4 regions of the Rosenbergiella sp. YN46 genome follow, and region 1 is predicted to be linked to each of the others. Evidence: predicted binding sites of a transcription regulator. Region 1 holds the regulator's gene; each other region holds the start of a gene.

What was found. The regulator CRP, encoded in region 1, controls carbon source genes, mostly activating them, when cyclic AMP is high. The targets are predictions, from matches to a motif close to ATGTGANNNNNNTCACAT.
Positions count from the first base shown of each region.
Region 2: the regulator CRP is predicted to act here: its motif matches at 3,494-3,511, upstream of focA (formate transporter FocA).
Region 3: the regulator CRP is predicted to act here: its motif matches at 4,568-4,585, upstream of msrB (peptide-methionine (R)-S-oxide reductase MsrB).
Region 4: the regulator CRP is predicted to act here: its motif matches at 6,309-6,326, upstream of pth (aminoacyl-tRNA hydrolase).

Region 1 is NZ_JAZHEE010000025.1:53,338-60,868, reverse strand. Features, by position in the region: gene V3W49_RS16350 (toxic anion resistance protein) at 1-398, shown strand, start outside; gene V3W49_RS16345 (5-bromo-4-chloroindolyl phosphate hydrolysis family protein) at 400-1,398, shown strand; gene V3W49_RS16340 (hypothetical protein) at 1,529-1,651, opposite strand; gene V3W49_RS16335 (hydrolase) at 2,384-3,400, shown strand; gene V3W49_RS16330 (YheU family protein) at 3,401-3,619, shown strand; gene V3W49_RS16325 (phosphoribulokinase) at 3,721-4,587, shown strand; gene V3W49_RS16320 (OsmC family protein) at 4,625-5,029, opposite strand; gene crp (cAMP-activated global transcriptional regulator CRP) at 5,332-5,964, shown strand; gene V3W49_RS16310 (YccS/YhfK family putative transporter) at 6,126-7,531, shown strand, end outside.
Region 2 is NZ_JAZHEE010000001.1:189,333-196,863, forward strand. Features, by position in the region: gene serC (3-phosphoserine/phosphohydroxythreonine transaminase) at 31-1,119, opposite strand; gene ycaO (30S ribosomal protein S12 methylthiotransferase accessory factor YcaO) at 1,408-3,174, shown strand; gene focA (formate transporter FocA) at 3,570-4,427, shown strand; gene pflB (formate C-acetyltransferase) at 4,477-6,759, shown strand; gene pflA (pyruvate formate lyase 1-activating protein) at 6,930-7,531, shown strand, end outside.
Region 3 is NZ_JAZHEE010000007.1:39,402-46,932, forward strand. Features, by position in the region: gene sppA (signal peptide peptidase SppA) at 1-1,762, shown strand, start outside; gene ansA (asparaginase) at 2,012-3,043, shown strand; gene pncA (bifunctional nicotinamidase/pyrazinamidase) at 3,040-3,675, shown strand; gene V3W49_RS08070 (YeaC family protein) at 3,708-3,992, opposite strand; gene msrB (peptide-methionine (R)-S-oxide reductase MsrB) at 4,037-4,450, opposite strand; gene gapA (glyceraldehyde-3-phosphate dehydrogenase) at 4,782-5,777, shown strand; gene V3W49_RS08085 (D-hexose-6-phosphate mutarotase) at 5,853-6,737, shown strand; gene V3W49_RS08090 (aldo/keto reductase) at 6,783-7,531, opposite strand, start outside.
Region 4 is NZ_JAZHEE010000002.1:310,515-318,045, reverse strand. Features, by position in the region: gene prmC (peptide chain release factor N(5)-glutamine methyltransferase) at 1-491, opposite strand, end outside; gene prfA (peptide chain release factor 1) at 491-1,573, opposite strand; gene hemA (glutamyl-tRNA reductase) at 1,612-2,868, opposite strand; gene lolB (lipoprotein insertase outer membrane protein LolB) at 3,068-3,688, shown strand; gene ispE (4-(cytidine 5'-diphospho)-2-C-methyl-D-erythritol kinase) at 3,685-4,533, shown strand; gene prs (ribose-phosphate diphosphokinase) at 4,676-5,623, shown strand; partial or broken gene V3W49_RS03210 (hypothetical protein) at 5,696-5,847, shown strand; gene ychH (stress-induced protein YchH) at 5,941-6,225, opposite strand; gene pth (aminoacyl-tRNA hydrolase) at 6,502-7,086, shown strand; gene ychF (redox-regulated ATPase YchF) at 7,223-7,531, shown strand, end outside.

The sequences.
Region 1 (7,531 bases):
TGGCGGAAAAAATCCAGAGCAGTATTCTGTCCACCATTCCCATCTGGAAAAGCCAGATTGTGCTGGCGCTGTCGCTGCATTCCCAGCGCCAGGCCACAAAACTGCAGAAGGAGGTTTCAGATACCACCAACGAAATGCTGCGCCGCAATGCAGAACTGTTACAGACCGGCACCCTGGAAACCGCCCGCGAAGTGGAGCGGTCGGTGGTGGATATTGAAACCCTGCGCGATGTGCAGTCCCGCCTGCTGAACACTATCGAAGAGTCGGTCAATATCGCCAGCGACGCCCGCAAGCGTCGTAGCGAAGTGGAAAAAGAGCTGTCATCCATGGAAAACGACCTGCGCCTTCGCCTTGCGAATATCGCTAACGGCGGTGCGGAAAAAGTAGAGCAGGCATAGCATGGGTACTCTTGAGCAAAGTCTTGCTGAAAGGCTGACCGATAAACGCTGGAAACGCGCTACGCTGGTATTTTTGCTGTTCGTTCTGGCAAGTGGGTTCATGAATCACTTCCAGCCACTGGCCACAGAGCTCCATCCCCCACTCCCGGAGGATGACGGCGCTCTTGATGGCGCTATCCTGGCATTCTGCTGGGCAGGGTTCACGCTACTGTTCCGAACCTTGCTTTTCGATCATAAAGCTCTGGCAATGGGGATAGCTGCCGGACTGCTCTGGATCCCCACTGGCGATATTCTGGCGCTCCCGTTCTGGGCTGGCAGTATGGCACTGCTGGTGTATCTGCTGAACAGTCTGGGAAAATGGCGCGGCATCCATTACTGGTACATGGCGCTGTGGTGCTTCGTTATCGCTAGTTATATGGAAGCCTATACGCTGCTCAATAGCCCCTTCTATACCGGTGCGATTATTGCTCTGTTCGTCACTTACTGTAAGCACTGGTACCCCCGGTTTATCCAGGCGAAGCAAAACGTGCAAGAAGAGGATGAATATGACAAAGAGGAAACGTTTGACGAAGACGAGAAGCCTGATGATTGTGAGAATGAGCCAGAACTGGCGCCGTTTGAAACGGAAATAGCCCGTCTGGAGAGTCTGGAAAATCTGGAAGGCGCCGTTCACAGCGAACTCAAAGGCATTATTAAGTATGCGCGGCTTATCCAGCACTGCATGCTGACCGATCCGCGGGATATGCAGCCCGGCCAGGATTTTCTGAACCGCTATCTGCCGCCAGTCGAGGAGATCATCACCAAAAGTCAAAGTCTGTCCACCCAGCTTGCCGGGCACGGTAATGAGCATCAGGTCACGGCCCGCAGTGTGGAAATTTTGAAGGCGTTGCGCTCCGCTTTCCGCCAGAAGCATGCCCAGTTGCTGGAAAACGACGAAACGGAACTGAACACCGAAGTCAGTACCCTGGAAAAGTTGCTGAAAACGGACGGCTTCCTGTAACGCCTTATGGTGCCACCGCAGGATTCAGGCACATCCCCGCATATTCCATGCAGGGAGCGAAATCCATCAATATCTCGCTCCCTGCCCTTCACCGAGCCTGAGCATCATCAGGTTGAGATATTTCGCCATTTCAGGATGCTCTCCCGGAGCAATGATGCGCCCCGGACATCAGCAGTTTTCCACTTTGTGGTATGGAATTACAAATATTACGTAGAATAACCAGACAGTTATTATCACGCCTGTAATGAAGAATGTAGTACAGAATATAAATATCATCGCCGCAAGGAACGAAATAGAAAAATTGCCTGCGACAACCTTCATATCCTTACCACCAGGAAGGTTATATTCATTATTTGGCCAATCACCTGCTGGCGTACTTCCCAGAATAGTTTTCAGCCTCAAGGCCGCCGCCAATATCAATACGCCATCAGGCATCAGTAAAAGACCTTGCGGCAACGATATTTCCCACCATCTTCTAAGAGGCGTTCGTCATCACAAAGAAAAACATCGCTGGCACATCACGGTACGCTTCTGGTAATAAAAAACTGCGCAACCATTCGTCGTTAAAACCGAGGTTAGCCAGTACACGTTACCTGATCCACGCTTCCGGCCGGCAACCTATCAATCCACAGCCTGATCTCCGCGCTCAGTCAGCAATATTATCCACCCTGTCGCAACGCCATTAATGAATTTCGCCAGCCCACGCCTGTTGTCGCTCATCGCTAATACCATCGCCCTGCTTAAGATTAACTAAGCGGCGCTAACCTTAACCTGGATCGAATAACAGCCCTGCGGACAACACATTCCAGCACCTATATTTTTATTCTGATTTATCATAATGTCTTCATCACTGAATGGTTTTAATAACCCACCATGATGTGTGGGCACCCATCAAAAAAACGAATCAGGCAGCAAAAAAAAGCATCAACAAGATACTGATTTAACGGTATAATAACAGATTAATTAACTAAAATTACTCTGTACCATGGCAGAAATTACCCCTGCAGAACTCTCCGGCAATCGTGACGAGACGCAGCTTTTCCGCCCTATGCGCGGCGCGCGTAATCCGCATTTACAGACCATGTTGCCGCGCCTGATACGCCGACGGCTGCGTTTTACCCCCTGGTGGCAACGAATCGATACGCCAGATGGCGACTTTCTCGATCTCGCCTGGAGCGAGCCCCCTTCAACAGCGCAGCATAAGCCGCGCCTGGTGGTGTTTCACGGTCTGGAAGGAAGCCTGCACAGCCCTTATGCACACGGGCTGATTCATGCGGCAAAACAGCGCGGCTGGCTGGGTGTGGTGATGCATTTTCGCGGCTGTAGCGGCGAGCCGAACCGCATGAACCGCATCTACCATTCCGGAGAAACCTCCGATGCCAGTTACTTTCTGAACTGGCTGTGCCAGCGTTACGGTGAACGCCCGACCGCTGCCGTAGGGTTTTCACTGGGCGGCAATATGCTGGCCTGCCTGATGGCCCGGCAGGAAAAGGCCTGTTCACTGATGGCTGGTGTCGTGGTTTCAGCGCCTCTGATGCTGGAGCCTTGCTGCTATCATATGGAAAAAGGGTTTTCCCGTTTCTATCAGCGTTATCTGCTGAACCTGTTGAAAGCCAACGCCGGACGCAAACTCAAAGCCTGGCCCGGCACGCTGCCCATAGACAGAGCCCGCCTTAAGCGCATTCGCCGCATCCGGGAGTTCGACGATCTCATTACTTCGAAAATTCACGGTTTCAGCGATGCTCTGGACTATTACCGACGCTGTAGCGCGCTGCCCATGCTGCCGAAAATCGCCCGACCAACGCTTATCATCCACGCGAAAGACGATCCCTTTATGGATAGCCAGGTGATTCCCGATCCCGACCACCTGCCGCCTAATATCGAGTATCAACTGACCGAACACGGCGGCCATGTAGGCTTCGTCGGTGGTACACTAAGGCGCCCGGAAATGTGGCTGGAACAGCGCATTCCCGACTGGCTAAGTCAATTCCTGGACCGATAGATGATTATTCCCTGGCAGCAAATACCGACAGAGACGCTGGATAACCTGATAGAAGCCTTTGTCCTGCGCGAAGGCACCGATTACGGCGAACATGAACGTTCGCTCGAACAAAAAGTGGCGGACGTAAAGCGTCAGCTACAAACCGGCGAAGCCGTTGTGGTATGGTCGGAACTTCATGAAACGGTCAATATCATGCCGCGCTCACAGTTCCGTGGCTGATATCTCATTCGCCAGCCGCTATCGCTATACTGCAAGCAGCCTTTAACGATTCGCCGTGTTTCAGTGGCTACCCACCTCTGTACTCAAGGAGTTGCTCAGCTATGTCCACCAGGCATCCGATTATCGCCGTCACCGGTTCCAGCGGTGCGGGAACGACCACTACCAGTATCGCATTTCGTAAGATCTTCGCTCAACTCGGGCTCAGAGCCGCCGAGCTTGAAGGCGATAGTTTCCACCGCTACACCCGCCCGGAAATGGATATGGAGATTCGCAAGGCCCGGGATTTAGGACGCCATATCAGCTACTTCGGCCCGGAAGCCAACGACTTCGGCCTGCTGGAAAACACCTTTGTCGAATATGGACACAGTGGCACCGGCAAGTCCCGAAAATATCTGCATACCTACGATGAAGCGGTACCCTGGGATCAGGTACCAGGTACCTTTACTCCCTGGCAACCACTACCGGAACCCACCGATGTCCTGTTCTACGAAGGGCTGCATGGCGGAGTGGTCACGCCCCAGCACGACGTCGCACAGCATGTGGATCTGCTGGTTGGCGTCGTGCCTATCGTCAACCTGGAATGGATTCAGAAACTGGTGCGCGATACCAGCGAGCGTGGCCATTCGCGCGAAGCCGTCATGGACTCGGTGGTACGCTCGATGGAAGATTACATCAACTACATCACCCCGCAGTTCTCGCGCACCCATATCAACTTCCAGCGCGTGCCGACGGTCGATACCTCTAACCCCTTTGCCGCCAGGGAGATTCCCTCTTTAGATGAAAGCTTTGTCGTGATTCACTTCCGGGATCTGGCTGTCGATTACCCCTGGCTGCTGGCGATGCTTCAGGGCTCGTTTATTTCACACATTAATACCCTGGTGGTGCCGGGCGGCAAAATGGGGCTGGCGATGGAGCTCATTATGACACCGCTGGTGCAGCGTATTATGGAAGGCAAAAAGATAGCCTGATCAAGCAGGGAGGAGCATCCCCCCTCCCCTGGCGGCGTCAGGCCTCAACCACTTCGTATGAATGGGTAATGTTCACCGCCTTACCCAACATCAGCGCGACGGAGCAGTATTTCTCCGCAGACAGATCCACCGCGCGCGCCACCACGTTGTCTTTCAGATCCTGTCCGGTAACGATAAAGTGCAGGTTAATATGAGTGAACAGGCGCGGCGCCTCTTCACGACGCTCCGAGGTCAGTTTCACCTCGCAATCGGCCACGTCATGACGCCCCTTTTGCAGAATAGAAACCACATCGATAGCGCTACAGCTTCCCACCGCCATCAGTACCATTTCCATCGGGCTGGGGGCCTTATCGCCGGAATTTCCGTCCATCAGCACCTGGTGCCCGGAGGCGGATTCGCCCAGAAAAGTCAGGCCCTCTACCCATTTAACTCGTGACTGCATGTTGTTGCTCCCATCAAGCCATTTTTCCTCACAGAGTAAGCCGCCGCAAAGAAAGTCGCAACAGAAGGCGATCCGGGTCAAGCTGAAACGAGACAATAGGAGACACCCGGAAAAAGCTATGCTAAAACACTGAGGATACCCTCCCGCCGCGATAGCCCGCGTCCGGGATGAAAATTCACGTGAAATTTATATAGATTACAGGCTTTTCTCATGCCAGACCCCCAGAGCGGGGACAAACGATCAATACGCCCGGAGGCCCTTACCCTTTCGGGCGTCAGCTTATAACCAGAGGATAACCGCGCATGGTGCTTGGCAAACCGCAAACAGACCCGACTCTCGAATGGTTTTTGTCTCATTGCCACATTCATAAGTATCCATCGAAGAGCACACTTATTCATCAGGGTGAAAAAGCCGAAACCCTCTACTATATCGTTAAGGGCTCTGTTGCAGTGCTTATTAAAGACGAGGAAGGTAAAGAGATGATCCTCTCCTACCTGAACCAGGGGGATTTCATCGGTGAACTGGGGCTGTTCGAAGAAGGCCAGGAGCGTAGCGCCTGGGTACGGGCAAAAACCGCCTGCGAAGTCGCTGAAATCTCCTACAAAAAATTCCGCCAGTTGATTCAGGTTAACCCGGACATTCTGATGCGCCTTTCCGCACAGATGGCCCGTCGCCTGCAGGTCACATCCGAAAAAGTCGGTAACCTCGCCTTCCTGGATGTGACTGGCCGGATAGCACAGACCCTGCTGAACCTGGCGAAACAGCCGGACGCAATGACCCACCCGGACGGAATGCAGATCAAAATCACCCGCCAGGAAATCGGGCAGATTGTGGGCTGCTCCCGCGAAACCGTCGGTCGTATTCTGAAAATGCTGGAAGATCAGAATCTGATCTCCGCGCACGGGAAAACCATCGTCGTCTTTGGTACCCGCTAATCCGGTCTGTATGTAACGGCGTGTTGTGGCAACATGCCGTCAGGTTGATAACAAAGCGGGAAAAAACGTAGTTTTTCCCGCTTTGTGGTCATTTCAGGAGGCTATGACGCTGTCAACTGTCTCCATGTTATCTCTACCACTGACGCGTTCATCCTGTTCCAATGCGCCGACTGATCTATCACCCCGAAGTTAACTACGCGCTGCGCCAGACCCTGGTGCTCTCGCTGCCGGTGATTATCGGGCTGATCTTCGGTAGCCTGCAACAGGGGCTGCTCTTCTCACTGGTGCCCGCCTGCTGCAATATCGCGGGTCTCGATACCCCCCACAAACGCTTTTTTAAACGCCTGATCGTCGGCGGATCGCTGTTCGCCTTCAGCAGCCTGATGGTGCAGCTACTGCTGATGGAAAAAGTGCCGCTGCCCGCCATCTTCCTGGGAATGGCGCTGCTGTTGGGCGTTACAGCAGAGATCAGCGCTCTGCACGGCCGCCTGCTACCTGCATCGCTTATCGCCGCGATCTTTACCCTGGGGCTGGCTGGCAATATGCCCGTCTGGCAGCCGATGCTGCTGTATGCGCTCGGCACCCTGTGGTACGGCGCCTTTAACTGGTTCTGGTTCTGGATGTGGCGCGAACAGCCGCTACGCGAAACCCTGAGCCTGCTGTATCGCGAACTGGCGGACTACTGCGAAGCCAAATACAGCCTGCTGACCCAGCATACTGACCCGGAAACGGTATTACCGCCATTGCTTACCCGCCAGCAGAAAGTGGTGGATCTTATCAGCCTCTGTTACCAACAGTTGCATATGCTGTCCGCCACCAGCCGTCAGAACGACTATAAGCGCCTGCTACGCGTCTTCCAGGTGGCGCTGGATCTACAGGAGCATATTTCGGTCAGCCTGCATCAACCCGAAGAGGTGCAGAAACTGGTGGAACAGAGCCATGCAGAGCAGGTGATTCGCTGGGCGGCACGCACCGTGGCCGCCCGCCTGCGCGTGGTCAGCGACGATATACTTTATCACCGCTTCCCAGAACGCTTTAGCATGGAAAAACCTCTTGCCGCGCTGGAAAAAATCGCCCGCCAGCATCCGGAAAACCCGGTAGGACAGTTTTGCCACTATCACTTCAGCCGCATCGCCCGGCTACTGCGCACCCAACGCCCGCTTTACGTCCGGGATCTGATGGCCGACCAGCAACAACATCTGCCGCTGCTACGGGCGCTGCGTAGCTATTTGTCCCTGAAGTCTTCGGCGCTGCGCAGCGCAGCGCGCATTGGCACTATGCTGGCGGTCGCCGGACTGCTTGGATCAGCGCTCAATCTGCCCAAACCATGGTGGATACTGATGACTATCATGTTCGTGACCCAGAACGGATATCGCGCCACCCGGGTACGCATTCTACACCGGGCCGGGGGAACCATAGCCGGCCTGCTAATAGCGGCGGGTGCCCTGCACTTTAACGTGCCCCAGGGCTATATTCTGGCAGGGATGCTGCTGATTACGCTGATTGGCTACCTGATTATCCGCAAGCATTACGCGCTGGCAACCGTCGGCTTTACCGTTACGGCAGT
Region 2 (7,531 bases), on a different contig from region 1:
AAGGCTTGCGGGGCAAAGACGCGATACGGATTACCCGTGGCGTCGTTCAAAATCGACCATAAAGTCGGTCAGCGCTTTTACGCCTTCCAGCGGCATCGCATTATAGATAGAGGCGCGCATGCCTCCCACAACGCGGTGGCCTTTGAGCGCATGCAGCCCAGCGGCGAAGGACTCTTCCAGGAACAGCGCGTCCAGCTTGCTGTCCGCCAGCTGGAACGGCACATTCATCCGGGAGCGGTTAGCTGCGGCCACATCGTTGCGGTAGAAGCCACTGCGATCGATAGTACCATACAGCAGCGCCGCTTTTTGCTGGTTGATAGCCTCCATGGCAGGTACGCCGCCTTTGCCTTTCAGCCACTTAAAGACCAGCCCCGCCAGATACCAGGCGAAAGTCGGCGGCGTATTGAACATGGAGTCGTTTTCGTTAAGTACGGTGTAATCCAGGATAGACGGACAGGCTTTACTGGCTTTGCCCAGCAGATCTTCGCGCACGATAACCAGTGTCAGTCCCGCCGGGCCGATATTCTTCTGAGCGCCCGCATAGATCACGCCAAAGCGGCTAACGTCGATAGCGCTGGACAAAATGGTAGAGGAGAAATCCGCCGCAACGACCACCTCGTCACCGAAATCCGGCATTTCGTCGATGGCGATGCCGTCGATGGTTTCATTCGGGCAGTAGTGAAGCCATGCGGCACCCGGCGTCAGCTGCCATTCGCGCATCGGCTTCAGGGCCCGCTTGCCGTCAACGGTAATTTTGGCATCAATAACGTTAGGCGTCAGATACTTCTTCGCCTCCTTAACGGCGCTGGCTGCCCAGTAACCGCCATCCACATAATCGGCGGTGGTTTTATCCCCCAGCAGGTTTAACGGCAGGGCCGCAAACTGGCCCCGGCCTCCGCCATGGCAGAACAATACCCGGTAGTTATCCGGTATCCGCAGCAGATCGCGTAAATCTTTTTCCGCCTGTTCGGCTACTCCGATAAACGCCTTACCGCGGTGGCTGATCTCCATCACGGAAGTCCCCAGCCCCTGCCAGTCGCGTAACTCTTCCTGGGCCTGTTTAAGAACATCTACCGGCAACATAGCCGGGCCGGAACTAAAGTTATAGACCTGCGTCATTTCCCTCACCGAATGAATTAAGCAATCTGTTTATTCTGTGGCTATCGGTTTTATCACTCAGAGGTGCCGCCTGCAACGGATAATCCCTGAGGTTAAGCGTTTGCCGTTCGAAGCGAACAACAGATTCCACCAGAAAAATTCATCGTTCTGGCAGATATGTCTACCACTCCGATACATCCCCCGCTTCAGCACGCCATTTTTCTTTATTTCCCCGGCGCCGGGAAGATGGCACGCCGTCGCCAAAACCCGTATCATTGCGCGCTTTGCGTACGACGAAAGTGAACAGCTATGACTCAAACCTTTATTCCCGGTAAAGACGCCGCGCTGGAAGACTCCATCGCCGGCTTCCAGAAGAAGCTCGCCGACCTGGGCTTTAATATTGAAGAAGCCTCCTGGCTTAACCCGGTTCCCAACGTCTGGTCCGTACATATTCGCGATAAGGATTGCCCGCTGTGTTTCAGTAACGGCAAGGGCGCGACCAAAAAGGCGGCGCTGGCATCAGCGCTGGGCGAATATTTTGAGCGCCTGTCCACTAACTACTTCTTTGCCGACTTCTGGCTGGGAGAAACCCAGGCTAACGCCCCCTTTGTGCACTACCCCAACGAGAAGTGGTTCCCAATCCCCGAAGATGATGCCCTTCCTGAAGGGATCCTGGATGCACGACTGCGCGCTTTCTACGATCCGGATCGGGCGCTGACCGGCAGCCAACTGGTCGATCTGCAAACCGGCAACGCCCGACGCGGCGTATGCGCCCTGCCCTTCGTCCGTCAGTCAGATAATCAGACCGTCTATATTCCGATGAACATCGTCGGCAATCTGTACGTCTCCAACGGGATGTCGGCAGGTAACACCGCCAACGAAGCGCGGGTTCAGGGGCTGTCTGAAGTGTTCGAACGCCATATTAAGAACCGGATTATCGCTGAAAGCATCAGCCTGCCGGAGATTCCGTCTGAAGTTCTGGCTCGCTATCCCGGCGTGGTGGCCGCCATTGAAAAACTGGAAGCGGAAGGCTTCCCCATTTTCACTTTCGACGGTTCGCTGGGCGGTAAATATCCGGTTATCTGCGTGGTGCTTTTTAACCCGGAAAACGGCACCTGTTTTGCGTCGTTCGGCGCACACCCCGACTTTGGCGTGGCGCTGGAGCGTACCGTAACCGAACTGCTCCAGGGACGCAGCCTGAAGGATCTGGATGTCTTTACGCCGCCAACCTTCGACGATGAAGAAGTTGCCGAACACGCGAACCTGGAGACCCACTTTATCGACTCCAGCGGTCTGATCTCCTGGGATATGTTCAAACAGGATGCCGACTACCCGTTCGTGGACTGGAGTTTTTCCGGCACTACGGCCGAAGAATTTACCGCCCTGATGGCCATCTTCCAGGCCGAAGATAAAGAAGTGTATATCGCCGATTACGAGCATCTGGGCGTTTACGCCTGCCGTATTCTGGTTCCCGGTATGTCCGATATCTATCCGGCGGAAGACCTGTGGCTTGCCAACAATAATATGGGCAGCCACCTGCGCGACACTATCCTGAACCTGCCGGACAGCCGCTGGCAAAAAGAGCAATATCTGCAGTTGATCGAGCGTCTGGATGACGAAGGACTGGATGATTTTACCCGGGTTCGCGAACTGCTGGGCCTGGCCACCGGGAAAGACAACGGCTGGCATACTCTGCGCATCGGCGAACTTAAGGCCATGCTGGCGCTGGCCGGCGGCGATCTGGAGCAGGCGCTGATCTGGACCGAATGGACCATGGAGTTTAATGCGTCGATCTTTAGCCCGGCGCGTGCCCGCTACTATCGCTGCCTGCAAACGCTGCTGCTGCTCTCTATGGAAGAAGAGCGCGAGCCGCTGCAGTACCTGAACGCCTTCGTGCGTATGTACGGCGCCGAAACCGTGGAAGCCGCCAGTCAGGCCATGAGCGGCGAAGCGCCGTTCTATGGACTGCAGACGGTGGATAACGACCTGCATGCCTTCCCGGCGCACCGCGCCCTGCTGGAAGCCTGGGAAAAACTTCAGCGCGCCAAAGCGCAATTCCAGGAAAAAGCGCAATAAAATTGATTCTACCCCTCTTGGGGTAGGCACTCTTTTGTTATATTACGGGGCGTTTTTGGCGCCCCGTTTTTTATTTTACGCGGCGCCTTTTAAATGTGAATTAGCGGTTAAATATGAGTAAATAAATAATTTACCTGGCCCGCTTTTTAGTTACTTAATTTCATCAACAATTCAAATAAATTAACTACAAGGAGGGGGGCACCGAAAATAATTCAACTCAACCAATAAAATTTAAACTTTATTTTTATCATTTAATTCAAAAAGTTATACTGAAAATGTGCATTAAACACACATTTCTCAGGCCCATTAGCCAGGCGAGATATGATCTGCATCAAATTCTCATCTATAATGCTTTGTTAGTATCTCCTCGCCGACTTAGTTAAGAGAGAGTTAGTGTGAAAGCTGACAACCCTTTTGATCTGTTACTTCCACCTGCTATGGCAAAAGTTGCCGAAGAAGCGGGCGTCTATAAGGCAACAAAACATCCGCTGACCACGTTTTACCTGGCCATTACCGCGGGCGTCTTCATCTCTATCGCTTTCGTCTTTTATATTACTGCCACAACCGGCACTGCCGACATGCCGTACGGCATCGCTAAGCTGATTGGCGGTATCTGTTTCTCTCTCGGCCTTATTCTCTGCGTAATTTGCGGCGCCGACCTGTTTACCTCTACGGTGCTCATTGTCGTCGCTAAAGCCAGCGGTCGAATCAGCTGGGGACAGCTGGCAAGAAACTGGATTAACGTCTATCTTGGCAACCTGATAGGCGCGCTACTTTTTGTTCTGCTCATCTGGCTTTCCGGTGAGTATATGACGGCAAATGGCGGCTGGGGACTGAATGTCCTGCAAACGGCCGACCACAAAATGCATCACACGTTTATCGAAGCCGTATGCCTCGGTATTTTGGCTAACCTGATGGTTTGCCTGGCGGTCTGGATGAGCTACTCGGGCCGCAGCCTGATGGATAAGGCTATGATTATGGTGCTCCCCGTCGGCATGTTCGTCGCCAGCGGCTTTGAGCACAGCATCGCGAATATGTTTATGATCCCAATGGGCATCACGATTCGCTACTTCGGCTCACCAGAGTTCTGGCAGGCGACAGGCGCCACGCCGGAAAGTTTCTCACATCTGACCATAACCCATTTCATCACCGATAACCTGATTCCGGTGACAATCGGCAACATCATCGGTGGTGGTTTACTGGTCGGATTGACGTATTGGGTGATTTATCTGCGCGGCGGCGACAAGCACTAAGTCTCGCCTGGCGGTAAATAAGAATTCCACATTAGAAGGTAGGTGTTACATGTCCGAGTTTAATGAAAAGTTAACCGCAGCCTGGGAAGGTTTTGCTAAAGGCAACTGGCAGAATGAAGTTGACGTACGCGACTTCATCCAGAAAAACTACACCCCATACGAAGGCGACGAATCCTTCCTGGCGGGCGCTACCGACGCGACAACCCGTCTGTGGGATAACGTTATGGAAGGCGTTAAAATCGAAAACCGCACCCACGCACCGGTTGATTTCGATACTGCCGTACCTTCTACCATCACTTCTCACGATGCCGGTTACATCATCAAGGATCTGGAAAAGATCGTTGGTCTGCAGACTGAAAAACCGCTGAAGCGCGGTCTGATTCCGTTTGGCGGCATCAAGATGATCGTCAACTCCTGCAAGGCGTACGATCGTGAAATCGATCCGGAAACCCTGAAGATCTTCACCGAATACCGTAAAACCCACAACCAGGGCGTATTCGATGTTTATACTCCGGATATCCTGCGCTGCCGTAAATCCGGCGTACTGACCGGTCTGCCGGATGCCTACGGTCGTGGTCGTATCATTGGTGATTACCGTCGCGTAGCGCTGTACGGTATCGACTACCTGATGAAAGATAAGTTCGCTCAGTTCACCTCACTGCAGGCGAAACTGGAAAACGGCGAAGATCTGGAAGCGACCATCCGTCTGCGTGAAGAGATCGCTGAACAGCATCGCGCGCTGGGTCAGATCAAAGAGATGGCGGCTAAATACGGTTGCGATATCTCCGCTCCGGCGACCAACGCGCAGGAAGCGGTACAGTGGACCTACTTCGGCTACCTGGCCGCAGTTAAGTCCCAGAACGGCGCTGCCATGTCCTTCGGTCGCGTATCCAGCTTCCTGGATATCTACATCGAACGTGACCTGAAAGCAGGCAAAATCACTGAACAGGACGCTCAGGAACTGATCGACCACCTGGTGATGAAACTGCGTATGGTTCGCTTCCTGCGTACTCCGGAATATGATGAACTGTTCTCCGGCGACCCGATCTGGGCAACTGAATCTATCGCAGGTATGGGACTCGACGGTCGTACTCTGGTCACTAAAAACAGCTTCCGTTTCCTGAACACCCTGTACACCATGGGGCCGTCTCCGGAACCGAACATGACCATCCTGTGGTCTGAAAAACTGCCGCTGAACTTCAAGAAGTTTGCCGCTAAAGTCTCTATCGACACCTCATCCGTACAGTATGAGAACGACGACCTGATGCGTCCGGACTTCAACAACGATGACTACGCTATCGCCTGCTGTGTAAGCCCGATGATCGTTGGTAAGCAGATGCAGTTCTTCGGCGCTCGCGCTAACCTGGCGAAAACCATGCTGTATGCCATCAACGGCGGCGTGGACGAGAAGCTGAAAATGCAGGTCGGCCCGAAAGAAGCACCGATCAAAGACGAAGTGCTGAACTTCGATACCGTTATGGATCGTATGGATCACTTCATGGACTGGCTGGCTAAACAGTATGTCACCGCCCTGAACATCATCCACTACATGCACGACAAGTACAGCTATGAAGCCTCTCTGATGGCACTGCATGACCGTGATGTTATCCGCACCATGGCTTGCGGTATCGCCGGTCTGTCTGTTGCGGCTGACTCCCTGTCTGCTATCAAATACGCCAAAGTTAAACCGATTCGCGACGAAGATGGCCTGGCTATCGACTTTGAAATCGAAGGCGAATATCCGCAATTCGGTAACAACGACCCGCGCGTTGACGACCTGGCCGTTGATCTGGTTGAACGCTTCATGAAGAAAATTCAGAAGCTGCACACCTACCGCAACGCTATCCCGACTCAGTCGGTTCTGACCATTACCTCTAACGTGGTTTATGGTAAGAAAACCGGTAATACTCCGGATGGCCGTCGCGCTGGCGCACCGTTCGGCCCGGGCGCTAACCCGATGCACGGTCGTGACCAGAAAGGCGCCGTTGCCTCTCTGACTTCTGTTGCTAAACTGCCGTTCGCCTACGCGAAAGATGGTATCTCCTATACCTTCTCTATCGTACCGAACGCGCTGGGTAAAGACGACGAAGTGCGTAAGACCAACCTGGCAGGCCTGATGGATGGTTACTTCCACCATGAAGCCAGCATTGAAGGCGGTCAGCACCTGAACGTTAACGTCATGAACCGCGAAATGCTGCTCGACGCGATGGAAAACCCGGAGAAATATCCGCAGCTGACCATCCGCGTTTCCGGCTACGCTGTTCGCTTTAACTCGCTGACTAAAGAACAGCAGCAGGACGTTATTACCCGTACTTTCACTCAGTCCATGTAATGGGATTGACTGAAAAGGTGTAAAATAAAAAGGCTCCACCAGGTGTGGAGCCTTCTTCATAGAGCCTGTTTTGTCAGACGCCCTTCCGGGCCTCTCGCAAAATTGACTCGACGCGGCACTCAGACCGCGCACCCCGCTCCGGCGGACGCCCAACTGGAGATAACATCGCAATGTCAGTTATTGGTCGCATTCACTCCTTCGAATCCTGCGGAACCGTGGACGGTCCCGGCATTCGCTTTATCACCTTCTTCCAGGGCTGCCTGATGCGCTGCCTCTATTGCCACAACCGCGATACCTGGGACACCCACGGCGGTAAAGAGATTACCGTCGAAGAACTGATGAAGGACGTCGTCACTTACCGCCACTTTATGAACGCCTCCGGCGGTGGCGTTACCGCTTCCGGCGGTGAGGCGATTTTGCAGGCGGAGTTCGTACGCGACTGGTTCCGCGCCTGTAAAAAAGAGGGCATTCATACCTGTCTGGACACCAACGGCTTTGTACGACGCTACGATCCGGTAATCGACGAACTGCTGGAAGTAACCGATCTGGTGATGCTGGATCTTAAGCAGATGAACGATGAGGTGCACCAGCTGCTGGTCGGCGTCTCTAATCATCGTACCCTGGAGTTTGCCCGCTACCTGGCGGACAAAGGCGTAAACACCTGGATTCGTTACGTGGTGGTACCCGGCTGGTCAGACGATGACGATTCCGCGCATCGACTTGGCGAATTTACCCGAGATATGGGCAACGTCGAGAAGATAGAGCTGCTGCC
Region 3 (7,531 bases), on a different contig from region 1:
GGTTCTGGTTGGCGTCGGCGTCTGGATGCAGTTCAGTAGCCTGACGTCCGATACCAGCCGACCCACCGAGCGCGGCGCGCTGTTGCTGGATATTACCGGCGTCGTGGTCGATAAACCCTCGGTCAGCAATAAGCTGGGAATACTGGGCCGCCAGCTGTTCGGCGCCAGCTCCGACCGGCTTCAGGAAAACTCGCTGTTCGATATTGTCGATGCCATTCGTCAGGCGAAGGACGACGCGAATATTACCGGCATCGTGCTCGATCTGAAAAACTTTGCCGGCGCCGATCAGCCTTCGATGCGCTACATCGGTAAGGCGCTGCAGGAGTTTCGCGCCAGCGGCAAACCGGTTTACGCCCGGGGAGCGAACTACAGCCAGGGGCAGTACCTGCTGGCAAGCTTCGCCAATAAGATCTGGCTCTCTCCGCAGGGCGAGGTGGATCTGCACGGTTTTGCCACTAACGGCATGTACTATAAGTCACTGCTGGAAAAGCTGAAGGTCAACACCCACGTATTCCGGGTGGGCACCTACAAGTCCGCCGTAGAGCCATTTATCCGCGATGATATGTCCGATGCCGCCCGTGAGGCGGACAGCCGCTGGATTGGCGAACTCTGGAGCAACTACCTTGACACCATCGCCGCTAACCGTAAGGTTCCGGCTGAACAAATCTTCCCCGGCGCCCAGGGGCTGCTGAGCAAGCTGACCGAGCTGAAAGGCGATACCGCGCAGTACGCTCTGAAGAACAAGCTGGTGGATGAGCTGGCCACTTCCGACGTGGTCGACCAGGCACTGGGCAAGCAGTTCGGCTGGGACGACAAGCAGAAAACCTATAAGGCCACCAGTCTCTATGATTACAGCGTCAAGCCCGCTGCGCAGAAAGGCGGCGCTATTGCGGTAATTCTGGCGAGCGGTGCGATCATAGACGGCGAAGACTCCGCCAGTAATATGGGCGGCGACACCACGGCGGCGCACATTCGCGAAGCCCGGCTCGATCCCAACGTCAAAGCCATCGTACTGCGGGTTAACAGCCCCGGAGGCAGCGTCAGCGCCTCTGAAGTGATTCGCGAAGAGCTGGCCGCGGCGAAGGCGCAGGGCAAACCGATTGTGGTTTCTATGGGCGGTATGGCGGCTTCCGGCGGTTACTGGATCTCGACCCCGGCGAACTATATCGTGGCATCCCCCACCACCCTGACCGGCTCTATCGGCATCTTCGGGGTTATCACGACCCTTGAAGAGAGTCTGAAGAGCGTGGGCGTCAATACTGACGGAGTCGCCACCTCGCCGCTGGCGGACGTATCGACCACCAAAGCGCTGCCTCCGGAAGTTCAGCAGATGATGCAGTTGAGCATCGAAAACGGTTATCAGCGCTTTATTAACCTGGTGGCGAAATCGCGCAACAAGACGCCGGAGCAGATCGACCAGATTGCCCAGGGTCACGTCTGGACAGGCCAGGACGCCAGACAGAATGGCCTGGTGGATAGCCTGGGCGACTTTGATGACGCCGTTAACAAGGCGGCGGAGCTGGCGAAACTGAAACAGTGGCACCTGAAGTTCCAGCTGGACGATCCGGGTCTGTTCGATCAGTTGCTGAGCCAAATGGGCGCCTCAGTGCAGGCTTCGCTGCCCAAAGCGCTGCTGGCGTACCTGCCGGCACCGCTGGCGCAGGCCACCAGCGAGCTGAAAGCCCAGGGCGACAAATGGCAGGCGCTGAACGATCCCCAAAATCGCTATGCATTGTGCCTGACCTGTGGTGATGTGAAGTAGCTTTCCCCTATAGCCCAGCGCCTGCCGGGCTATGATTGCGGCTAAAGAGGGAAAAACGTGGTTTTTCCCTCTTTGGGTAAGTCGCCGAAAATCAATAAATTGATTTTCCTTGTTTATTTTAAGAGGAATTTGGGCCGGAGGTATCCGGCCCTGAGTTCATCATTTGCCCCAGCCCGGCGCCTGCCGGGCTGTTTTTTTCCCGGAACCCTGGCTATATTGCGGCTGTTTATTTCAGCCCAGAGTCCTCTGATGCCAAAGAAATCGATTTACGTCGCTTATACCGGCGGAACCATTGGGATGCAGCGCTCCGAACAGGGGTACATTCCGGTATCCGGCCATCTGCAGCGCCAGCTCGCACTGATGCCGGAGTTTCACCGCCCGGAAATGCCGGACTTTACTATCCACGAATATCAGCCGCTGATGGACTCATCGGATATGACGCCGGAAGACTGGCAGCATATCGCCGATGACATTAAAGCCCACTACCACGACTATGATGGCTTTGTGATCCTGCACGGCACCGATACCATGGCCTTTACCGCTTCAGCGCTCTCTTTCATGCTGGAAAATCTGGGCAAGCCGGTAATTGTGACAGGGTCACAAATCCCACTGGCGGAATTACGTTCAGACGGACAGACCAATCTTCTGAACGCGCTGTATGTGGCGGCCAACTACCCGGTTAACGAGGTCACGCTGTTTTTTAATAACCGCCTGTATCGCGGCAACCGTACCACCAAGGCTCATGCCGATGGCTTCGATGCCTTTGCTTCGCCTAACCTGGCGCCGCTGCTTGAAGCCGGGATCCATATCCGGCGCCTGAATACGCCGGCGGCTCCCACTGGCCACGGCGAACTACTCGTGCACACCATTACGCCGCAGCCTATTGGGGTGGTGACCATCTATCCGGGTATTTCGGCCGATGTGGTGGGCAACTTCCTGCGCCAGCCGGTACGGGCGCTGATCCTGCGCTCCTACGGCGTCGGCAACGCGCCTCAGCACGCCGATTTTCTGGGTGAGCTACGGGCGGCCAGCGAACGCGGCATCGTGGTGGTGAATCTAACCCAGTGCATGTCGGGGCGCGTCAATATGGGCGGCTATGCCACCGGTAACGCCCTGGCCCATGCCGGCGTGGTCGGCGGCGCCGATATGACGGTAGAAGCGACCCTGACCAAACTGCACTGGCTGTTAAGCCAGGGGCTGGAGGCTCCCGCTATTCGAGCGGCGATGGCGCAAAACCTGCGCGGTGAACTGACCCCGGAAACCGAAGGAGCAACGCCATGACCCGTAGCGCCCTGTTACTGATCGACCTGCAGAATGATTTTTGCACCGGCGGCGCCCTGGCGGTGCCGGATGGCGATAGCGTCATCGCCGTCGCCAACCGACTCATCGATGCCTGTCAGGCCCGGGGGATCGCCGTACTGGCCAGCCAGGACTGGCACCCGGCGAATCACGGCAGCTTCGCCAGCCAGCAGGGAGAAGCGCCTTACACTCAGGGTGAACTGGCGGGTCTGCCCCAGACCTGGTGGCCGGATCACTGCGTGCAGAACAGTCCGGGCGCGGCGCTGCATCCGGAGCTCCACCAGCAGGCTATCGATGCGCTGTTTTATAAGGGCGAGGATCCGCAGGTGGACAGCTACAGCGCCTTCTTCGACAACGGACAGCGTCATCAGACGGCGCTGGACGGCTGGCTACGCCACCATGAAGTGAGCGGGCTTATCGTGATGGGACTGGCGACCGACTACTGCGTCAAATTTACGGTGATGGATGCCCTGAGGCTCGGCTACCAGGTAACGCTTATCACCGATGGCTGCCGCGGGGTGAATATTTCACCCCAGGACAGTGAACAGGCGCTGGCGGAAATGGCGGCGGCAGGCGCGATACTGCGCACCGAAATTGAAGCGTTTCAGCTATAGACATACCGGCCCGGTTTTTCCCGGGCCAGTAATTACTCTCGTTCCGGTTTCAGGGTAACGAACGGCGCCGGTTCGATACCGAACTCCTGCTTCAGTTGCTGTTTGCTCTTCATCACGATCTGACCATCGGTGCCCAGCGTCATATGCTCAGGCTGATGATTATTACGCGACTGCCACAACAGAACCAGCTGCAGGGTGTTCTCTTTCTGCTCCGGCGTCAGCGCCACGCCATCCGGCCATTTACCCAGCTCGACGGCGGTGGCAAGACGCTGGTAAACCTCAGGCGTCATCGCCGCCAGGATCTGATCCATCTCCATACTCATAGTTCATACTCTCCCGGGAAGGTAGCTGAATCGTTTTTTCAGCCCTTGATTCGTTCGCTGCCGCTGCCGTCGTTGAAGCTCAGGGAAGCGGAGTTCACGCAGTAGCGCTCGCCGGTGGGCTGCGGGCCGTCCGGAAAAACGTGGCCCAGATGGGCGTCGCAGTTTCCGCAGCGAATCTCAATACGTTCCATGCCGTGAGAAGAATCCTTCAGATAGCGGATAGCGCTTTCGCTGACCGGCTCATAAAAACTGGGCCAGCCGCAGCCGGAATCGTACTTAGTGATGGAGTTAAACAGCGGCGCATCGCACACCAGACAGTGGTAGATACCGTCATGCTTGTTATGTAGCAAACGCCCGCTAAACGGCGGCTCAGTGCCCTGCTGCTGCGTCACGTAGTACTGCATTTCATTCAGGGATTGCTTCAGTTCTTCGGTCGATTTTGAGTTAGCCATATACAGCGCTCTCTGTATGCATATCAGGGGTCTTCGATTTCGATTCTAACAAAACATTAACAGCGTGGGTGCCGGTTTTGTTCTAAACTCAGCCCATAATAGCGAATGCGCCATCATTTGTGATCTTATTCACACTTTCTTATCCAGGGCGCTTTAAAATCTGCCGCATCGCCCTCATATGGGTGGCAGCAGAATGGAATTGTGGAGGCGAATCTCCCCTCCGTCGGTTTGATTTGTCGCAATGATTGACACGATTCCGCTTGACGCTGCGTAAGGTTTTTGTAATTTTACAACCAACCTTTTATTCACTAACAAATAGCTGGTGGAATATATGACTATCAAAGTAGGTATCAACGGTTTTGGCCGCATTGGCCGCATTGTTTTCCGTGCCGCTCAGGAACGTTCTGACATCGAGATCGTCGCTATCAACGATCTGCTGGACGCGGATTACATGGCTTACATGCTGAAGTACGACTCCACTCACGGCCGTTTCAACGGTACCGTAGAAGTGAAAGACGGCCATCTGGTTGTTAACGGTAAAACCATCCGTGTTACCGCTGAAAGAGATCCGGCTAACCTGAAGTGGAACGAAGTTGGCGTTGAAGTGGTTGCTGAAGCGACCGGCCTGTTCCTGACCGATGAAACCGCACGTAAGCACATCACCGCTGGCGCGAAAAAAGTGGTTATGACTGGCCCGTCCAAAGACAACACGCCGATGTTCGTTCGCGGCGCCAACTTTGAAACCTACGCAGGCCAGGACATCGTTTCCAACGCTTCCTGCACCACCAACTGCCTGGCGCCGCTGGCTAAAGTCATCAACGACAACTTCGGCATCATCGAAGGTCTGATGACCACCGTTCACGCGACCACCGCCACTCAGAAAACCGTTGACGGCCCGTCTCACAAAGACTGGCGCGGCGGCCGAGGTGCTGCTCAGAACATCATCCCGTCTTCCACCGGCGCAGCTAAAGCGGTAGGTAAAGTCCTGCCGGAACTGAACGGCAAACTGACCGGTATGGCGTTCCGCGTTCCGACTCCGAACGTCTCCGTTGTTGACCTGACCGTTCGCCTGGAAAAATCCGCTTCTTACGAAGACATCAAGAAGGCTATCAAAGCCGCTTCTGAAGGTCCGATGAAAGGCGTTCTGGGCTACACCGAAGATGACGTGGTTTCCACCGACTTCAACGGCGAAGTTTGCACGTCCGTATTCGATGCCAAAGCCGGTATCGCACTGAACGACAACTTCGTGAAACTGGTTTCCTGGTACGACAACGAAACTGGCTACTCCAACAAGGTACTGGACCTGATCGCCCACATCTCCAAATAAGGTGTGTTGAAATCAGCGTTCGGCAAAAGGCCCCTCTGTGGGGCCTTTTTTATTGCATCCGACAAGGAGATACCCATGAGTACCGATATTTATGCGCTGTCCGTCGTCGATCAGCTAAGCGATACCGTCTCCCGCCGCAAACTGGACGAACTGGACCTGATTGTGGTGGAGCATCCCGCCGTGCGCGCCGCCTTTGCGCTGCAGGGCGCCCACCTGCTCTCCTGGCAGCCCGCCGGAGAACAAGAAGTTATCTGGCTGAGCAGCAATACCCCGTTTACCGCCGGTAGCGCGCTGCGCGGCGGCGTGCCTGTCTGCTGGCCCTGGTTTGGCCCGTCAACGCAGCAGGGCTTTCCCTCCCACGGTTTTGCCCGCAACCTGCCGTGGCAACTGAAAGAACATAAGCAGGACACCGACGGCGTCAGCCTGACTTTCGAACTGCTGAGCGGCGAAGAAACCCGCCGTTTCTGGCCTCATGACTTCCAGTTGCTGGCGCACTTCCGGCTCGGTGCCGAATGTGAAATGGCGCTGGAAGCCCACGGTGACTTCGAAACCACCGCGGCGCTGCACAGCTACTTCCTGGTGGGTGATATCGCCCGGGTACGCGTCGCCGGGCTGGGCGAACGCTATATCGATAAGGTAAACAACGGCGAAGAAGGCCGCCTTGCCGACGGCGTACAGACCTTCCCGGATCGTACCGATCGCGTCTACCTGACGCCGGATAACGTTAGCCGGATTGAAGATGGCAAACTGGGCCGTACCATCGAAATAACGCACCATTTCAACAGTAACGTTGTCGGCTGGAACCCGGGCCCCGCCCTTTCCGCCAGCATGGCCGATATGCCGGACGACGGCTACCGAACCATGGTCTGCGTCGAGACCGCGTCAGTAACCGTACCTCAGCGCGCCCGCCCCGGCCAGCCTTCGCGTCTGGCCTGCACTGTCAAAGTGCTGAAAGATTAAAGCTCCTGACCGGATGCTGCCAGGCGGCGGCGTCCGGTATCGTCATCAGACAATATCCAGCGGCCCTTTATGCGTCGGAGCCGGAAAAGCCTCGTCCAGACGGCTAAGCAGCGCGTCGCTCAGGGAAATCTCAAGCGCGGCGGCGTTATCTCGCACGTGCGCCAGTGAGGCGCTTTTGGGGATAGCAATGACTCCCGGACGTCGAATCACCCACGCCAGCAGCAGTTGCGCCACGCTTATTCCCAGCATCTGAGCCTGTTCCACCAGCAGCGGATGCTGCATCAGTCCCTGGCGCTGCCTTCCGGCCTGGGCCAGCGGACAATAGGCCATCACCGGCATCTCCTGTTCCCGACACCAGGGCAGCAGATCGGTTTCGATACCGCGCGAGGCCAGGTGATACAACACCTGATCGGTAGCGCAGGCTTCGCCACCCGCCAGCGCCCACAGCGTGCGCATTTCATCGATATCCAGGTTAGAGACGCCCCAGCGGCCGATCTTGCCCTGGCGCTGCAGCTCGCTCATCAGCGTCAGCGTCTCTTCCAGTGGAATATCCCCACTCCAGTGCAGCAGATAGAGATCGATATGGTCGGTGCCTAACCGCTTCAGGCTGGCTTCACAGGCCGCCACGCCGCGCGTGCCTGCGGCGTTCCACGGATATACCTTCGATACGATAAACGCCTGGTCGCGACGCCCGCGAATGGCTTCCCCCACCACTCGCTCCGCGCCACCTTCGGCGTACATCTCTGCGGTATCGATAAGCCGCAGGCCAAGATCGATGCCCGCCTGAAGCGCCG
Region 4 (7,531 bases), on a different contig from region 1:
AGTACGCTAACGTTATCTATGGCGAGATTTTGCGCGTTACGACGCGCCAGCGCAACGGCCTGCGGGATAAGATCGAGTGCCATGACTGCGGCATCCGGTCGTTCACTGGCTAATGCCAGGGCGATAGCACCGGTTCCGGTACCGAGATCGAGAATGCGGCAGGGCTCTGCGGGCAGACGCGCCAGGCTCTGTTCCACCAGACACTCGCTGTCCGGGCGCGGGATAAGCGTGGCAGGCGAAACCGCCAGCGGCAGCGACCAGAACTCACGCTGGCCGGTAAGATAGGCCACAGGTTCGCCACGCTCGCGGCGCGCCAGCAGCCGCTCCAGCTCGTCCTGCTGCGTCTCAGTCAACCGGGTTTCGCCAAAAGCGAGAAGATAAGTCCGGGAACGGCCAGTGACCAGGCCCAACAGAATTTCGGCATCGCGCCGCGGGCTGTCACTGTTTACGAGGCGCGCCGTTGCCAGACGCACCCAACTTTGATAGTCCATTACTCCTGCCCGGCAAGCGCTGCCAGCTGGTCAGCCTGATATTCCTGGACAATCGGCTCGATCAGCATATCCAGCTTGCCTTCCATCACTTCATCCAGACGGTAGAGCGTCAGATTGATACGGTGATCGGTCACCCGTCCCTGAGGGAAGTTATAGGTACGGTTACGATCGGAGCGATCGCCACTGCCCAGCAGGTTACGGCGGGTCGAGGCCTCTTCCTGCTGGCGCTTCGCCACTTCGGCCGCGTGAATACGCGCCCCCAGTACCGCCAGCGCCTTGGCTTTGTTTTTATGCTGGGAACGCTCATCCTGGCACTCCACCACAATGCCGGTGGGCAGGTGGGTGATGCGGATCGCGGAATCGGTAGTGTTGACGTGCTGACCACCGGCACCAGAGGAACGAAAAGTGTCGATACGCAGATCCGCCGGGTTGATATCCGGAAGTTCAGCCTCCGGCAGTTCCGGCATCACCGCCACGGTACAGGCGGAGGTGTGGATACGCCCCTGAGATTCGGTGGCCGGCACCCGCTGCACCCGATGACCGCCCGATTCAAACTTGAGGTGGCCATAAACGCCTTCGCCGCTGATTTTGGCGATAACCTCTTTATAGCCGCCCATTTCACCTTCGCTGGCGCTCATCATTTCCACCCGCCAGCGGCGGGATTCCGCATAGCGACTGTACATCCGGAACAGATCGCCGGCGAACAGCGCCGCCTCATCGCCGCCGGTTCCGGCGCGAACTTCCAGGAAAGCGTTACGTTCATCATCGGGATCTTTCGGCAACAGCAGCAGCTGGAGCTGATGCGCCAGCTCTTCGCTGCTGGCACGGGAAGCATCCAGCTCTTCCTGAGCCATTTCGCGCATATCGGGATCCGCCAGCATCTCCTGAGCAGTTTCGATATCCTGCTGCACCTGCTGCCACTGTAGAAAACAGCGGGAAACATCGCTCAACTGGGCATATTCGCGAGACAGCGCGCGAAACCGCGTCTGATCGGCAATAACTTCTGCATCGCCCAGCAGGGCCTGCACCTCTTCATGGCGCTCCTGCAGGGCCTCCAGTTTGGCAACAATAGAAGACTTCATGGGTAGCTATTTACCTTGTGGCAATCAAATGGGGGGCGCTAATCCAGCCCGAGGCTGTCGCGCAGAATGTTCAGGCGATCGTCGTCGCCGTTGCGCGCCGCCTGCTGTAACGATTTGGTGGGGGCATGGATCAGCCGGTTGGTCAGCTTCCGGGAGAGTTCCTGAAGTACGGTTTCCGGGTCGGCGCCCTGCTTAAGTGACGCCAGTGCTTTAGCGGTCAGTTCATCACGCGCTTGTTCAGCCTGACCGCGATACTCCCGGATGGTCTCGCTCGCGCTCTGGGCGCGCAGCCAGGCCATAAATTCGCCGGTTTCCTGGACAACGATGGTTTCAGCCTGTACCGCCGCAGCCTGACGTTGCGCCATATTGTGCTGAATAATGGACTGCAGATCGTCCACGCCGTAGAGATAAGCGTTAGCCAGTTTGCCGACTTCCGGTTCGACGTCGCGCGGAACGGCGATATCCACCAGCAGCATCGGCTGGTTGCGACGCGACTTCAGGGCGCGTTCCACCATGCCCTTGCCGATAATCGGCAACGGACTGGCGGTGGAGCTGATAATAATATCGGCCTGGGCCAGACGTTCGTCGATCTCCGGCAGGCCAATCACCTCAGCGCCGACTTCGTCAGCCAGCTCCCGGGCTCGTTCGCGGGTGCGGTTGGCAATAATCATATGACGAACCTGATGTTCGCGCAGATGACGTGCCACCAGCTCAATAGTTTCGCCCGCCCCCACCAGCAGCACGGTCACGTCGGAAAGAGATTCAAAGATTTGCCGCGCCAGAGTACAGGCGGCGAAGGCCACCGATACCGCGCTGGCGCCGATTTCGGTTTCGGTACGCACCCGTTTGGCGACTGAAAAGGATTTCTGGAACATCCGTTCCAGATCGCTGGCGTGCAGATGGCCGCGGGCCGAGTCGGCGAAGGCTTTCTTCACCTGCCCCAGAATCTGCGGCTCACCGAGAATCATTGAATCCAGGCCGCTGGCGACCCGCATCAGATGGCTGACGGCATCGTTATCCTGGTGCCAGTACAGGCTGTTGCGGACTTCTGTTTCGTCCAGCCCGTGGTAATCGCACAGCCAGCGCACCAGCGCTTCCTGCAGATTTTCCTGCTGTTCAACGCTGAGATAGAGTTCTGTTCTGTTGCAGGTAGAGAGAACCACCCCTCCCTGCACCATCGGCTGCGCCAGCAGGCTTTCCAGCGCCTGGTCAAGGGTGTCCGGCGAAAACGTTACGCGTTCTCGCAGCGATACCGGAGCAGTCTTATGGTTGATGCCAAGAGCTAACAGGGTCATGTGCGCGGAATAATGCCGGTCTTGATAAGGATTTCTGCAAGCATAATACAGGATGCGCAGCCCCAATAAAAGACGACGCCTTGCCTTTCAAACTAATAGGTAATTTTGACGATTCGGTCAATTTCGCCATTGACGGGCTGTGCGCCGCCCGCCAGGATGGTTGGCTATAATATGACGGTTCTCAAGGATTTATTGCGCTATGATCAAATTCAGTCCGCTGCGTCTGCTACCGCTGGCAAGTCTGGTACTTGCCGCCTGCGTCAGTCATCAGACCCCGAAAGGCCCGGGAATCAGCCACGATAACCCCCAGTGGCAGCAGCATATGGCTCAGGTGAAAGGACTTAGCCAGTACCAGACCCGCGGCGCCTTCGCTTATATTTCCGACGATCAAAAAGTCTACGCCCGTTTCTTCTGGCAGCAGACCGGCCAGGATCGCTACCGTCTGCTGTTGACCAATCCGCTCGGCAGCACCGAGCTGGAGCTGAACGCCCAGCCCGGAGCCGTAACCCTGGTGGATAACAAGGGCCAGCGTTACCAGGCGCAGGATGCCGAGGAGATGCTGGAGCGCCTGACCGGTATGCCGATTCCCATCGACAGCCTGCGCCAGTGGATCCTCGGTCTGCCAGGTGACGCCACCGACTACCGGGTGGATGAAAACCATCGTCTGAGCGAACTGAACTACGACCGCGACGGCAGAACATGGAAAGTGACCTGGAGCGGCTATAGCGATAAAGTGCAGCCCGCTCTGCCTGCCAGTATGGAGCTGAACGACGGCAAGCAGCGCATTAAGCTGAAGATGGATAACTGGATCGTGAAATGAGCGTAACCCGCTGGCCGGCACCGGCCAAACTAAATCTGTTTCTCTATATCACTGGCCGCCGCTGCGACGGCTATCACAACCTTCAGACCCTGTTTCAGTTTCTGGATTATGGCGACACTCTGACCATCACTCCGCGCAGCGACGGCGATATCCGCCTGTTAACATCGGTGAACGGCGTACCGGATGAGCAGAATCTGATCGTACGTGCCGCCCGGATGCTGGCGGAAGCGCTCGATGGCCCGGCGCCCGGCGCCGATCTGGCGGTGGAAAAAGTGTTGCCGATGGGCGGCGGGCTGGGCGGCGGTTCTTCCAATGCCGCGACCGCGCTGGTAGCGCTGAATCACCTGTGGGGCGCCGGTTTGTCGCAGGATCAACTGGCGCACATTGGGCTGCGCCTGGGGGCTGACGTTCCGGTATTCGTACGCGGCCACGCCGCTTTCGCTGAAGGGGTCGGTGAGGTGCTGACGCCTGTCTCCCCCCCGGAGAAATGGTACCTGGTACTGCATCCGGGAATTAGCATCGCCACGCCAGATATCTTCAAAGATCCTGAATTACCGCGCAATACGCCGGTGCGGTCAATTGACACGTTGTTGAAATGTGAATTCCACAACGATTGCGAAGTTATCGCAAGAAAACGTTTTCGCGAGGTTGATGCCCTGCTTTCCTGGCTGTTAGAATACGCGCCGTCGCGTCTGACAGGCACCGGAGCCTGTGTCTTTGCTGAATTTGACACTGAATCCGCGGCCCGTCAGGTGCTTGAGCAAGCTCCGATAGGGTCGCAGGGTTTTGTGGCGCGTGGCGTCAATCACTCCCCGCTGTACAGGACTCTATCCGGGCAAGCTTAGCGCCGGTGACAACGTCACCTTGTTTCAGACGTTGCACCATGCTTTTTAATATACCGCCGGGATGATGCGCCACCCCGCCCGCGCCGGATATCGGCGCGATGGCTCATCATCCACTACTGGACGCATGCCTGAGGTTCTTCTCGTGCCTGATATGAAGCTTTTTGCTGGTAACGCCACCCCGGAACTGGCTCAACGTATTGCCAACCGCCTGTACACTTCTCTTGGAGACGCCGCCGTCGGCCGCTTCAGCGACGGAGAAGTCAGTGTACAAATCAACGAAAACGTACGCGGTGGCGATATTTTCATCATCCAGTCTACCTGCGCACCCACCAATGACAACCTGATGGAACTGGTCGTCATGGTCGACGCCCTGCGCCGCGCTTCCGCAGGCCGTATTACCGCCGTTATCCCCTATTTTGGCTACGCCCGCCAGGATCGCCGCGTACGTTCTGCCCGCGTGCCGATCACCGCCAAAGTGGTTGCCGACTTCCTCTCCAGCGTCGGTGTTGACCGCGTCCTGACCGTAGACCTGCACGCTGAGCAGATCCAGGGCTTCTTCGACGTCCCCGTAGATAACGTGTTCGGTAGCCCGATCCTGCTGGAAGATATGCTGCAGAAAGATCTCGATAACCCTATCGTGGTCTCTCCGGATATCGGCGGCGTCGTGCGCGCCCGCGCCGTGGCTAAACTGCTGAACGATACCGAAATGGCTATCATCGACAAACGCCGCCCGCGCGCCAACGTTTCTCAGGTGATGCACATCATCGGCGACGTCGCCGGTCGCGACTGCGTGCTGGTCGATGATATGATCGATACTGGCGGCACTCTGTGCAAAGCCGCCGAAGCCCTGAAAGAGCGCGGCGCCAAGCGCGTGTTCGCTTATGCTACCCATCCCATCTTTTCGGGTAACGCGGTCACCAACCTGCGTAACTCCACGATTGATGAAGTGGTGGTCTGCGACACCATCCCGCTCTCTGATGAGATTAAGGCCCTGCCGAACGTTCGTACCCTGACGCTCTCCGGCATGCTGGCCGAAGCGATTCGCCGCATCAGCAACGAAGAATCCATCTCCGCCATGTTCGACCACTAATCGGACAGCGAACAAAAAACCCGCCACGGCGGGTTTTTTCTTTTAAGTTATACCGTTGTATACCTGTGCCTGGCGCCAAAGGACGACATTATCGTAATGCTTTTCTGCATGTCGCTGACGATGCAGTTCGATATGGCGATCGCGATTAGCGTGGAGGCCAGGCTGTGCGGGCATCGCTGCGGTTTACAGGCAGCATCACTCATATTGCCCGACTGGCGCCGCTGTTGCTTGCCGATCGCACCACGGTGTTGGCGTCATCGCCCACAAAAAAAGCGCCGCAGCATTACGGCGCCTTCTTCTGTTCAGGCAGACCGGCATCAACCGTGGCGATGCTGCCTGCTGTCGCTGCGACGACAGCGTTTATCATAATGACGTACCCACCAGTAGCGATCCGTTACCCGCTCGCGACCGCTAATACGTGCCCCCGCCAGCCACAGAATCGCCCCAATAAAGATGCTGAACACGGCACCATGAGCCAGAAATTCTGGTAAATTGAGCTGAGGAAGCTGGTTAAGTACGGAATATCCTACACCGCCAATCATCACAACTAACCCCAACCCCATCAGAAAATTGCCGAGTAATGAAGCGTTTTTGCGTTTCATCTTTCACCTCCGGAACACTGGGTCGGTGGGGAATATCCCCTTTCCTTGTAAGACAAAGTATAGACAGTTTCCTTTTTCAATGTGTGCGGTATCGATCACAACTCAGAACATTTGACTAACAAAACTTTACAAATAACCCACTGAACATCTTACCTTTTGAATGATTGGTAATAGTGATTATTACCAATCCTAATCAAAGCGGCGTGCGCTTTTTGTCATCACGCCTCCGGCACAGTACACTACGCGCAGATTAATCCTCTTTTTCAGGACAGTGATGTGACGATTAAACTGATTGTCGGCCTCGCCAATCCGGGAGCGGAATACGCCGCCACCCGCCATAATGCCGGGGCCTGGTATGTAGATCTGCTGGCCGAGCGCCATGGCCAGACGCTAAAAGAAGAAGCGAAATTCTTCGGTTACACCGCACGCATCAGCGTGAGTGGCGAAGATGTGCGCCTGCTGGTGCCCACCACTTTTATGAATCTGAGCGGCAAAGCGGTAGCAGCGCTGGCGGGATTCTATCGTATTAATCCGGATGAAATTCTGGTGGCACACGATGAGCTTGACCTGCCTCCGGGCGTGGCAAAGTTTAAACTCGGCGGCGGCCACGGTGGTCATAACGGGCTTAAAGACATTATCAGTAAACTGGGCAATAACCCCAACTTTCACCGTCTTCGCGTCGGAATCGGCCATCCGGGCGATAAAAACAAGGTTGTCGGTTTTGTGCTGGGCAAACCCCAGGCAGGCGAACAGACGCTGATTGACGAAGCCATAGACGAAGCGGCGCGCTGCACTGAGGTATGGTTTAAAGAGGGGCTGGCGAAAGCCACCAGCCGGCTGCATAGCTTTAAAGCACAGTAGCCCACCACCCCGGCCCAGGCGGGATTTCTCCCCCATGAGCGCCGGGTTTAGGTGTATAATAGCCAGAGTCATTCGTTTTTCATCATCAGACCATCAACAACCTGATGATTATCAAGCAATTAAGGTGATCTAAACCATGGGATTCAAATGCGGTATCGTCGGCCTGCCGAACGTGGGTAAATCCACTCTGTTCAACGCCCTGACCAAAGCGGGCATTGAAGCGGCGAACTTCCCGTTCTGTACTATCGAGCCGAACACTGGTGTGGTGCCGATGCCCGATCCGCGCCTGGACAAGCTTGCTGAGATCGTGAAGCCGCAGCGAGTACTGCCGACCACCATGGAGTTCGTGGATATCGCGGGTCTGGTTAAAGGCGCATCCAAAGGCGAAGGTCTGGGCAACCAGTTCCTGATGAACATCCGCGAGACTGAAGCCATCGGCCACGTG